DNA from 3 places in the Paraburkholderia edwinii genome. Region 1 is predicted to be linked to each of the others. Evidence: riboswitches for the same ligand, from Rfam matches in the RefSeq annotation. Region 1 holds a riboswitch; each other region holds the start of a gene.
What was found. Region 1 has a riboswitch for cobalamin ahead of KZJ38_RS21485 (HoxN/HupN/NixA family nickel/cobalt transporter). Riboswitches for the same ligand answer to the same signal wherever they lie in the genome.
Positions count from the first base shown of each region.

Region 2: another riboswitch for cobalamin. It lies ahead of cobW (cobalamin biosynthesis protein CobW); the one in region 1 lies ahead of KZJ38_RS21485 (HoxN/HupN/NixA family nickel/cobalt transporter).
Region 3: another riboswitch for cobalamin. It lies ahead of KZJ38_RS34510 (CbtB domain-containing protein); the one in region 1 lies ahead of KZJ38_RS21485 (HoxN/HupN/NixA family nickel/cobalt transporter).

Region 1 is NZ_CP080095.1:4,834,518-4,837,785, reverse strand. It holds gene KZJ38_RS21495 (PepSY-associated TM helix domain-containing protein) at 1-647, shown strand, start outside; gene KZJ38_RS21490 (copper chaperone PCu(A)C) at 682-1,128, shown strand; cobalamin riboswitch at 1,214-1,401, shown strand; gene KZJ38_RS21485 (HoxN/HupN/NixA family nickel/cobalt transporter) at 1,461-2,522, shown strand; gene KZJ38_RS21480 (UvrD-helicase domain-containing protein) at 2,726-3,268, opposite strand, start outside.
Region 2 is NZ_CP080096.1:2,129,870-2,133,137, reverse strand. It holds gene cobN (cobaltochelatase subunit CobN) at 1-697, opposite strand, end outside; gene cobW (cobalamin biosynthesis protein CobW) at 765-1,880, opposite strand; cobalamin riboswitch at 1,988-2,299, opposite strand; cobalamin riboswitch at 2,379-2,610, shown strand; gene KZJ38_RS31230 (cobalamin biosynthesis protein) at 2,903-3,268, shown strand, end outside.
Region 3 is NZ_CP080096.1:2,946,887-2,950,154, reverse strand. It holds gene KZJ38_RS34520 (hypothetical protein) at 123-647, opposite strand; gene KZJ38_RS34515 (histidine phosphatase family protein) at 804-1,409, opposite strand; cobalamin riboswitch at 1,469-1,613, shown strand; gene KZJ38_RS34510 (CbtB domain-containing protein) at 1,655-1,882, shown strand; gene KZJ38_RS34505 (CbtA family protein) at 1,897-2,640, shown strand; gene KZJ38_RS34500 (LysR family transcriptional regulator) at 2,637-3,268, opposite strand, start outside.

The DNA of each region.
Region 1 (3,268 bases):
CGCATGCGTCACGCGACTCGGACATGGATTCGATGCCGGGCATGACGATGGACGATCTGCCGCTGCCGCAGGTTCCATGGGCTGCCGGTGCGACTCGCGTGCCGCAGTCGCAGCAGGTGGGTCCCACGTCATTGACCCTCGACCAGATCGTTTCGCAGGTGGGTGCGCTCGGCCTCTCCGATGGCTACGACGTCGCGTTACCCGCTTCCGCAAGCGGGGTGTACTCGGTGTCGTATTTTCCGGCTGACCCGAAGCTCGAGCGCACGCTGTACATCGATCAGTACAGCGGCGCAATACTAAAAGACATTCGCTACGGCGATTACGGCGCGGTGGCAAAGGCAGTGTCTTACGGTACGTCGCTGCATATGGGCCGCTACTTCGGCCTTGCGAACCAGCTCGTTTGTACGGCGATTTCGCTTGGACTGGCAACGCTCGCCGCGACGGGCTGCGTGATGTGGTGGAAGCGCCGGCCGGCAGGCACGCTCGGCGCCCCCGCGCGCGAGCGTGCTGGTGTGCCGATGCGAGGCTGGAAGGTCGGCCTCGTTGTGCTTGGCCTTGTGTTTCCGCTGATGGGAGCGACGCTGGTCGCGGTCTGGCTGATGGACCGCATGTTGTTCGGCCGCGAATCGCGGCCGGTCGCAGCGTGACGCCATAAGGCATTTTCGTGCATAGGAGAACGACATGACGGCCACACGAGCATTCTTTCTGGTTGCGGCATCGTTCGCATGGGCGGGAAGTGCTACCGCCGCCCCGGCAACGATGATGGTGTCCGACTGCTGGATCCGGCTATTGCCCGGCGATCTGCCATCGGGCGGTTATTTCAGCGTCATGAACATGGGCCATAAGCCGGTCGACCTGCTTCGCGTGCAGACCGACGCGTACGGCAGCGCGATGCTGCACCAGACGGTCAGCAACGGCAGTATGTCGAAGATGGACATGGTGGATAAAGTCAGTGTGCCTGCCGATGGCACGCTTGCATTCAAGCCAGGTGGATATCACGTGATGCTGGAGCAGCCGAAACGGCCGCTCAAGGTCGGCGACAGGATTCCCTTCATATTCGTCTTCAGCGACGGCGAGCATCTGCAAGCCGAATGTGAAACGAAAAGTCCGGCCACGATGGGTCACTGAGACGGCATCCGCACGAAACCCGGCGTGCATGCCGTAAGGTATCGCGCACAAACGCATTTGTTATTCGTCCAGGCGTTTTCCGCGCGATAATCGGCGGCACGATGGTTGCCGCAAGGCATTAATAGGGAATATGGTGAGGCGATTGTCAAGGCCATAGCTGTGCCCGCAACTGTGAGCGCGGAGCCCGGCGCGATGAAGACACTGGGAAACCGGGAAGGCGGCGCCGGACGATGATGCGTGAGCCAGGAGACCTGCCACTGCCCGGGACGTCGACACCCCCGGTCCTGGCCGCCCGTGTCGGGTGGCTCAAACCCTGGCATGCGAGGACATTCATGCAACGGCAATACCTTTCCCGTCTCTTCGATGATGGCGCACACGCACTGCGCGGTAAGGTCATCGGGATTTTTTCGCTGCTTATCGCAGGAAACATCGGCATCTGGATCTGGGCGCTAACGGCGCTGCATGGGCGGCCCGGCCTTATCGGTACCGCAGTGCTTGCCTATACGTTCGGTTTGCGTCATGCAGTCGACGCCGACCATATCGCCGCGATCGACAACACCACGCGCAAGCTGATGCAGGGTGGCAAGCGACCCGTCGCAGTGGGTTTCTTCTTTTCGTTGGGCCACTCGACGATCGTCATTGCACTGTCGGTCGCGGTGGCGTTTGCGGCGGTCACATTGAAATCGCGCTTTGAAGACATGAAGGCAATCGGCGGTGTGATCAGCACATCCGTCTCAGCCGGCTTTCTGCTGGTGCTGGCTGTGGTCAACGTGTTGATCCTCGTGTCGGTCGTGAAAACGTTCCGGCGCGTGCAGCGCGGCGAGCGGCTGGTCGAAGAAGACCTGGACATGCTGCTCAACAAGCGCGGCTTCCTCTCGCGCGTGTTTCGTCCGCTGTTCCGGCTGGTCACGCGTAGCTGGCATATGTATCCGATCGGCTTCCTGTTTGGACTGGGCTTCGATACGGCGACAGAAGTTGCGCTGTTCGGCATCTCTGCCGCGCAGGCTGCCGACGGCATGTCGCTTGCGACCATCCTGGTCTTTCCGGCACTGTTCACCGCCGGCATGTGCCTGATCGATACGGCGGATGGCGTGCTGATGCTCGGCGCGTATGGTTGGGCCTTCATGAAGCCGGTGCGCAAGCTCTACTACAACATCACGATCACCTTCGTTTCAGTGGTAGTCGCCGTGCTGATTGGTGGCATTGAAGCGCTGGCGTTGATCGCAGACAAGCTCGATCTGAAGGGGGGCTCGTGGGACCTGATTGGCGCCGCGTCGGAGAACTTCGGTTTGCTCGGCTACGCGGTGATCGGCGTCTTCGTCGCGAGCTGGCTGATTTCTGTGCTGTTCTACAGGTTCAAACGCTACGACGATTTGCCGGTCAATCTCGGCTGACAGAGTCTCACCACATGGACTTGGCAGATGACCGCTTCACGTCTGGAAGCAGTCATCTGCAGGGTGGACTCGAAGGTCTGCTCAGGGTCGGGAGCGGAAGCTCGGTGTCCGGCAGTGCACGTTCGATTTGGAGCGCGGAGCAGTCGTGGAGGCCCGGACGTCACCATCGAGAGGGTGAGATCAAGTTGCTGATTGAGCGTTCGCTATCGGCCCGCGGCGGGCGTTAGCAAAGGCGTCGACGAGCAAACCACGACTCTCCTTGCGCCTCGCGTGAGAGCCACGTAGAGGTGTTGTGCAGTCATGCGCTCGGGCTCAAGAATGACCGCGACGTCAGCCTCCAGACCTTTCAGAAGAAGCGTGCTTCCAACGGCGCGCCGACCCAGCGGCCGACCCCGATGACGGTTTCGCTCGCGAGCCTGAATTGCCGCGCCAATGAACCCACCTTCGCCGCCGGCGGCTCTAAGCGCTGAGATGCAGCAGTGCAGCACTTCGGGTCGGTAAACGCGCGCACCGCGTTGGTCCGCGAGGGACTGGAGCAGGTCAATTGAAGTCGCGTGGCTGGGAGCAGCCATAAACGTTACTGCTGCGACTTCTGCTGGCGTTGCGGGCGTGCGGGCTCGGCCGCCTCGTATCGTTTCGACTCGCGTGAGCAAGTTTGCAGCACCCACCCCGGTCATCAGTGATGTTGCGAACTCGGCAATTTGTCGCAGCGCGTTGGGACTTGCCAAATCGAACTGGCGGGCGAA
Region 2 (3,268 bases), on a different replicon from region 1:
TCCGCCGCGCTTCGAGCGCATCGATCAGCGCGTCGAACACGGCCGTGTTGGCGGCCTGCAGATGCGCCTTGTAGAACAGGATCGCTACAACAGGGGCATTGGCGCGCCAGCGGGCCTGCCAGTCGGCCACCGTCGGCGTGTCATGCGACGGGTGGTAGAGCGCGGCTGCGGGCAGCGGCACCGGCAAGGCGGGCTCACGCCCGAAGCCGAGCGCGCGCCACGCGATGCAGCGCAAAAAAGCCTCGGCGTTCTGCGGGCCGCCTTCGCGCAGATAGCGCCATAGCTGATGGCACAGCGCCGCATCGGCAGTGCTGCGCGCAATCAGGTTCGGATCTTCCTGCAAGTCGCCGGAGAACATCGCGAGCGTCTGTTGCTTGCGCTCCGCGAGCGCGACCACCTGTTCGATGCCATACGGCCAGTACGCTTCACCGCCGAGGTGATCGACCACGACCACGCGCGCATGCTGCAACACGTCTTCGACGTAAAAATCGACCGAAGCCGGCTGCCGCAGGTACGTCACGTTGGCCAGACGCACGCTCGGGAAACCGGCCGGCAGGCGCGACACGACGCTCGCGAGCAGCGACAGCGTCGTATCGGCCGAGCTCAGTACAACGATCTCCGCGGGCCGCTGATCGATCCGGATCACGCCCTTCGTATCGTCGACGAAGCCGCCCGGCGTGGTGCGCAGCAAATGCATGTTCGTGCCGCCTTGTATTCGTGGCGCACGGGCGTGGCGGAGAGCTGCCGCGCCCGCGCTGGGCCTATCAGGCCTGTTGTGCTGCCTGCGTGCTCAGCGCCTCATCGAGCGCGCGTTGCAACACCGGTTGCTCGAGGTCTTCGCCGATCATCACGAAGCGGCTCGCCTGAGGGCTCGCCGTTGCTTCGCCCTGTAGTTCCTCAGGCCGCCAGCGTCGATCGAAATAGCTGTCGAAGCGGCGTCCGACGCCCTGAATCACGAGGCGCATCGGCGCGTTCGGCAGTGCCGCGAAGCCTTTGACGCGATACACGGTGTGCTGCTCGACCACGCGCTGCAGTGCGGCGATCATCGCTTCGCGCGACGGGGCGTGGGCGCTGACGACCACCGAATCGAATTCGTCGTGGTGATGGTCGGCGTGGTCGGGGTCGTCGGCCGAGCCGTGATGATCGTGGCGCAGATGGATCGTCTCCTCCGACGCGGACTCGAGCCCGAGCAGCGCGTGCAGATCGAGCTGGCCGTTCTGCGCGCGCACCACTTTCACCTGCGCCGGAATCTCTTCGCGGATCGTCGCTTCGACCGCTTGCGCACGCGCGTCGTCGAGCAGATCGATCTTGTTGAGGATCACGAGGTCCGCGGCGGACAGCTGGTCTTCGAACAGCTCGTGCAGCGGCGATTCGTGATCGAGGTTCGGATCCGCCTGGCGAAGCGCATCGACGGCGACCGGGTTTTCGGCGAACTGGCCGCTCGCCACAGCCGGACCGTCGACAACGGTCACCACCGCATCGACGGTAAAGCTGTTCTTGATCGACGGCCACTTGAACGCCTGCACGAGCGGCTTGGGCAACGCGAGGCCCGACGTTTCGATCAGCACGTGATCGATCTGGTCGCGGCGCTCGACGAGCTTTTCCATCACGGGAAAAAACTCTTCCTGCACGGTGCAGCAAAGGCAACCGTTCGCGAGCTCGTACAGTTGGCCTTCGATTTCGCGGCCGTCTTCGTCGCAGCCGATGCCGCAGCCTTTGAAGATTTCGCCGTCGATGCCGAGTTCGCCGAATTCATTGACGATGACGGCGGCCCGCAGTCCGCCGCTGTGCTGAAGAATATGGCGCAGCAGAGTGGTCTTGCCGCTGCCGAGAAAGCCCGTGACGATCGTCACCGGGATTTTGCGCATCTGGGTTTGCATGGCGACTTCGCGAATGTGAATCGCGGCGCGATGGCCGACACCCTGTGCCAGACAAGATGCGACATCAGGCCGCGAAATGGTGGACGGAACGCCGCAACCCCGCGGCGTCAACCCTTGGACTTCTGGCCGGTATCCGGGCTGGCGAGAGCGCCGCTTCACCTTCCCACACGAGTGAACAGTTTCTCGCGCAGTGGTTTGCCTGCCCGCGCGGCCTTGCGCGCGGACCTCGAAGCCGGCTCTGCATCGCAACCACCGCGATGCGCTCGCCTTCCGTTGCGGGGGCAGCACAGGTTGACCTGAAGCGATGATGCGGCAGCCGTATTCGGCACAACGCATCGGGCAGGATTCAGGCCTGCTGTTTCCCGTTTAACTGCGCGCGCCGGACGGCGCGCGCGAGCACCAGAAGTGCGTGCGAGTGTAGGCGCGGTAAGGGGGAAGCGTCAAGGCTGGGGGCTGCCGACGCCGCCTCGTCCACCCGGCGACGAAGGGCTCATGTGCTATCGTATGCCCGCGTCCGGTGCCGCATCTGCGCGTAGCGCTCATATGCGGTTAAACGGGAAACAGGAAGCGCCGGCAGGCGCCCGACCTGTGCTGTCCCCGCCAACGGTAAGCGGCCTGCGGATTTCATGTCCGCGCATGCGTTTCGATGCCACTGTCGGCCATCCGCCGATGGGAAGGCGATGCGCATGAGGCCGTCAGCCCGGATACCGGCCGGATGCGAGGGGGCGAACGTCACGGTCGCCAGTCGCCGGTTCCGCGGGGGACGGATACGGGCGCCCACGCACGGCGTAATCGCATACAACCGCAAGCAACTGATCGCTACCGCTTGCCGCCGCCGTGCACGCTATGTGGCATTGCATGACACGTCTTTATTCCGCGCATCTCAGCGCGGTTCTCCGTACGACGGCGCTTCGAGCCGCGGTTCGTCCTGCGCGTTTTCCCGCGGTTTTCCGCGCGCTTTGCCTCGCGCTTTTTTCTGCACTTTTCACCACGGTTTTCCTCAATTCACACGGCGGCGCGCGATGAATCGGCCAATCAAGCGGCTCGCCGTCGGCATCGGCTGCAAGCGCGGCGCGAGCGTCGAACAGATCGATGCGGCCGTGCTCAGCGCGCTCGGCCCACACTCCATCGACGACGTCCGCGCAATTGCCACCATCGACATCAAGGCTCACGAACCGGGCATTGTCGGGTTTTGCGCGCGCCATGCGCTGCCGCTGCACGTTTTTTCGCGCGAGCAGATCGCGGCGGCATCAGCGGTGTCCCATGCCGGACAAATGACTGCGCCCTCGCCTCACGTTCGCGCGCACCTCGGCGTCGACGGCGTATGCGAACCGTGCGCGCTGCTCGCCGCGGCCGCCGGCCGGCTGATCGCCCCGAAACGCGTATTC
Region 3 (3,268 bases), on a different replicon from region 1:
GCGGACTAGCCGCGATCAAATCGCGGGATGGCTTGCGGGAACCGTCGATAACAGGTACGATTTGTCCGTTGAATTTGCTGGGGCGTCGGACCAGCTTTTCGTTACCCGGGCGAGCAAATTCATCAAGCTTCCAGGCCGCTCTCGAGCGGCCTTTCCTTTTTCTGGTCTCCCGTTATTTGCGGGCGGGTTTGCGTACGATTTTGCGTACGTTTCGCTGGCGGAATGTCTCCCTTCGGAATAACGGAAAACAACTCCGCCTTCGGCTTGCGAGCCAGCAGTTCAAGCACAGCCTCATCCCTGACCATTGAACCGTAACCGTCCGCCCGAGGAACGGTGCTCTTTACGACGGTCATTTTCGACGAACCGTGGACGACCGATGTTTCCGCGAGCGAACTACGGATCTGGCATAGAACGTCGTCGAGCTGGTATTGATCCTTGACCACGCGGCTTTGGTGGATGTGACGCCCGAGCAGCAAGATTTCAGGATCGTCGAGCCCCGGCAGTCCGACGGAAAGCCGTAGCCTTGAGATCGCCTGATGCTGATCGTCGGTCAGCCGGCCGACGGCAATTGGCTTGACGCGCTCGCCTTCGGCTATGCGACTCATGTGCGCGCGAATCTCGTTATCAATGTTCGGGTAAAGCGGCATCGCTCGGTATCGTCCGGTATCGTTGTGCCGCTCGCCTATGACCGGCTATGGGGTGACGGGCGATGATACCGGTGCGCCGTTCGCTGCGAAATCTGCCGAATGGCCTATCTACGGCTTCGATTAAGGCAATGTGCGCTTGCCAGGCGGTGCTTCGCGCTATGGCTGCAAGTTCGCTCGCGCGTCAGGCCACCACGCCCAGCCGCGCTTCGAATACCGTAATTCGATTGTTGCGAGCGGCGCGATTTCGATTTGCGTGAATGCCGCGGCAGGCGCGTGCAGTACATGGATGAGCGCCGCGCGCAACACGGCCGCATGTGTAATTGCGATGACCGTGAGATCAGCCAGATCGTCATTCGCTAGCGCGTCGAGCCACGCGCCGACGCGTGCGACAACCGCTTCGAACGATTCGCCGCGCGGTGGTGCCGCAGCTGGATCGCGCAGCCATGCATCCAGTGCCTGCGGCGCCTGCACGACGATATCGGCGACGCGCGCGCGTCGCCAATCGCCGTAATCCGTATCGGCAAGCCCGGCGGCGACTGTCGCGTTCAAGCCAAGCGCCTGTGCCGTGTCGCGCGCGCACGCTGCGGGACTCGTCAATGCACGTACTTCGCGTGCACCGTCGAATGCGAAGCGGGCGCGCTGCGCATACGCGTTCGCTTCGGCGAGGCCGCGCGCGTCGAGCGGCTCGTTCGCGTCCGCGAACGTCGCGCTGCGTTGCGCCGCAGTCGATGCGTGGCTGATCAACCAGAGACGTGTCTGCATGTCATGTCGTTCGAGTGCACGGGCCGCACGCCTGCGCACATTCGCACGGCTCGCGAAAAGCTTTCATTAGGCCGCACAGTTTAACGCGTAGAATAAGCGCTACTCGAAGCGCGGAAGCCGGTGCAAGCCCGGCGCGGTCGCGCCACTGTAATCGGCCATATCGATGGTCCGGGAGTCAGACCCAGCTTCGTGCCATTTCCTTCAATCGAACTATCGGGGCGCGTAACCCCAGGGAGATATCCGTCATGTCCGACGCTGTTTTCAAGCCGATCGACGCACTCGAACCCGCCGCCCAGCCCACGCCCATTCCGCTGCGCGAGCTGTTGCCGTGGGTTGTCTTCGGCGGCCTGCTGTTGTTGCTCGCGCTCTATTTCATCGGCGCCGAACAGGGCGCGACTTCGCTGATTCCCGGCATGTACGTGCACGAATTCGTCCACGACGGCCGCCATCTGCTCGGCTTCCCCTGCCACTGACGCAGGAGCGAACCATGGTAGGTAAATTGCTGGTGCGCGGCATGCTCGCAGGCATCGCCGCGGGGCTGCTCACATTCGGTTTGGCGCGCGTGGTCGGCGAGCCGCAGGTCGACCAGGCTATTTCATTCGAAGAAAAAACCGACGCGGCGAAGGGCGAAGCACCCGAGCCCGAACTCGTGAGTCGCGGCACGCAGGCGGGTATCGGCCTCTTTACCGGTGTCGTCGTGTATGGCGCTGCTGTAGGCGGGCTCTTCTCGTTGACCTTCGCATATCTGTATGGCCGCGCCGGGAAGTTGAGCGTGCGTGCACTGTCCGCGTGGCTCGCGCTCGGCGCGTTCCTTGCAATCGCAATCGTACCGGCGCTCAAGTATCCGCCGAATCCGCCGTCGGTCGGCGACCCGGAGACGATCGGCTATCGCACCGGGCTGTATTTCCTGATGATCGTCATTTCGCTGACCGCCCTCGTGTTTTCAATGAAAGTGCGGCGTCGCGCGGCTGTGCGCTTCGGCGCATGGAACGGATCGATCGTCGCGGGACTCGTCTTTATCGTGATCATCGCGGCGGTGCAGACTGGCTTGCCGGTCATCAACGAAGTGCCGGATGCGTTTCCGGCAGTCGTACTGTGGAAGTTCCGTGTTGCCGCGCTCGGCATGCAGGCGGTGTTGTGGGCGGCGATCGGTTTGCTGTTCGGCGCGCTCGCCGAACGCTTGCAGCGCTTGTCGCGCGCGGCGCGTCCGGAGCAGCGACTGGCCGGTTAAAGCGCGCGCTGGTGTCCGCCTTCCGCGGCCTGCACGGCAACCCCGTGCAGGCCGTTTTCATTGGTAGCCTGTTCGACCAGCTCGAGAAACCGTGCGAGACACGGGTTCCGGTTCGTCGCTAGCCAGACGAGCACCTGGGAAATCGACGGCGCCTGCGCAAGCGACTTGAACACCACGCCCGCCAGTTGAGCACGCTGCATCGACGTCGGCACGAGCGCGACCCCCGCGCCTTCGTCGACGAGACTCAGGACGGTTTGCTGCAGACGCACTTCGAAGCGCACATCGGGCTCGAACCCACCCGTGCGGCAGTGTTCGACGATCGTCGTATGCAGTCCCTCGCCAACCTCTCTCGCCGCGATGACGAACGGCTCATGCGCAAGCTGCGCAATGGCGAGCCGCCTCGCGCGGGCGAGCGGATGCCGGCGCGGCAGCGCGACGCACAGCGGCTCGGTAAGCACGGTGCGGGCGGCCAGGCCATGGGGTGGGGCGCCCGACAGCATGATCGCCGCATCGAGCTGCCCGTCGAGCACCTGCGGCGCGAGATCGTTCGAGACGATTTCCCGCAGGTTCAGCGTGACGTCCGGAAAGGCGGCACCGTAGCGGCGTGCGTAGGTGGGCAGCACGCTGT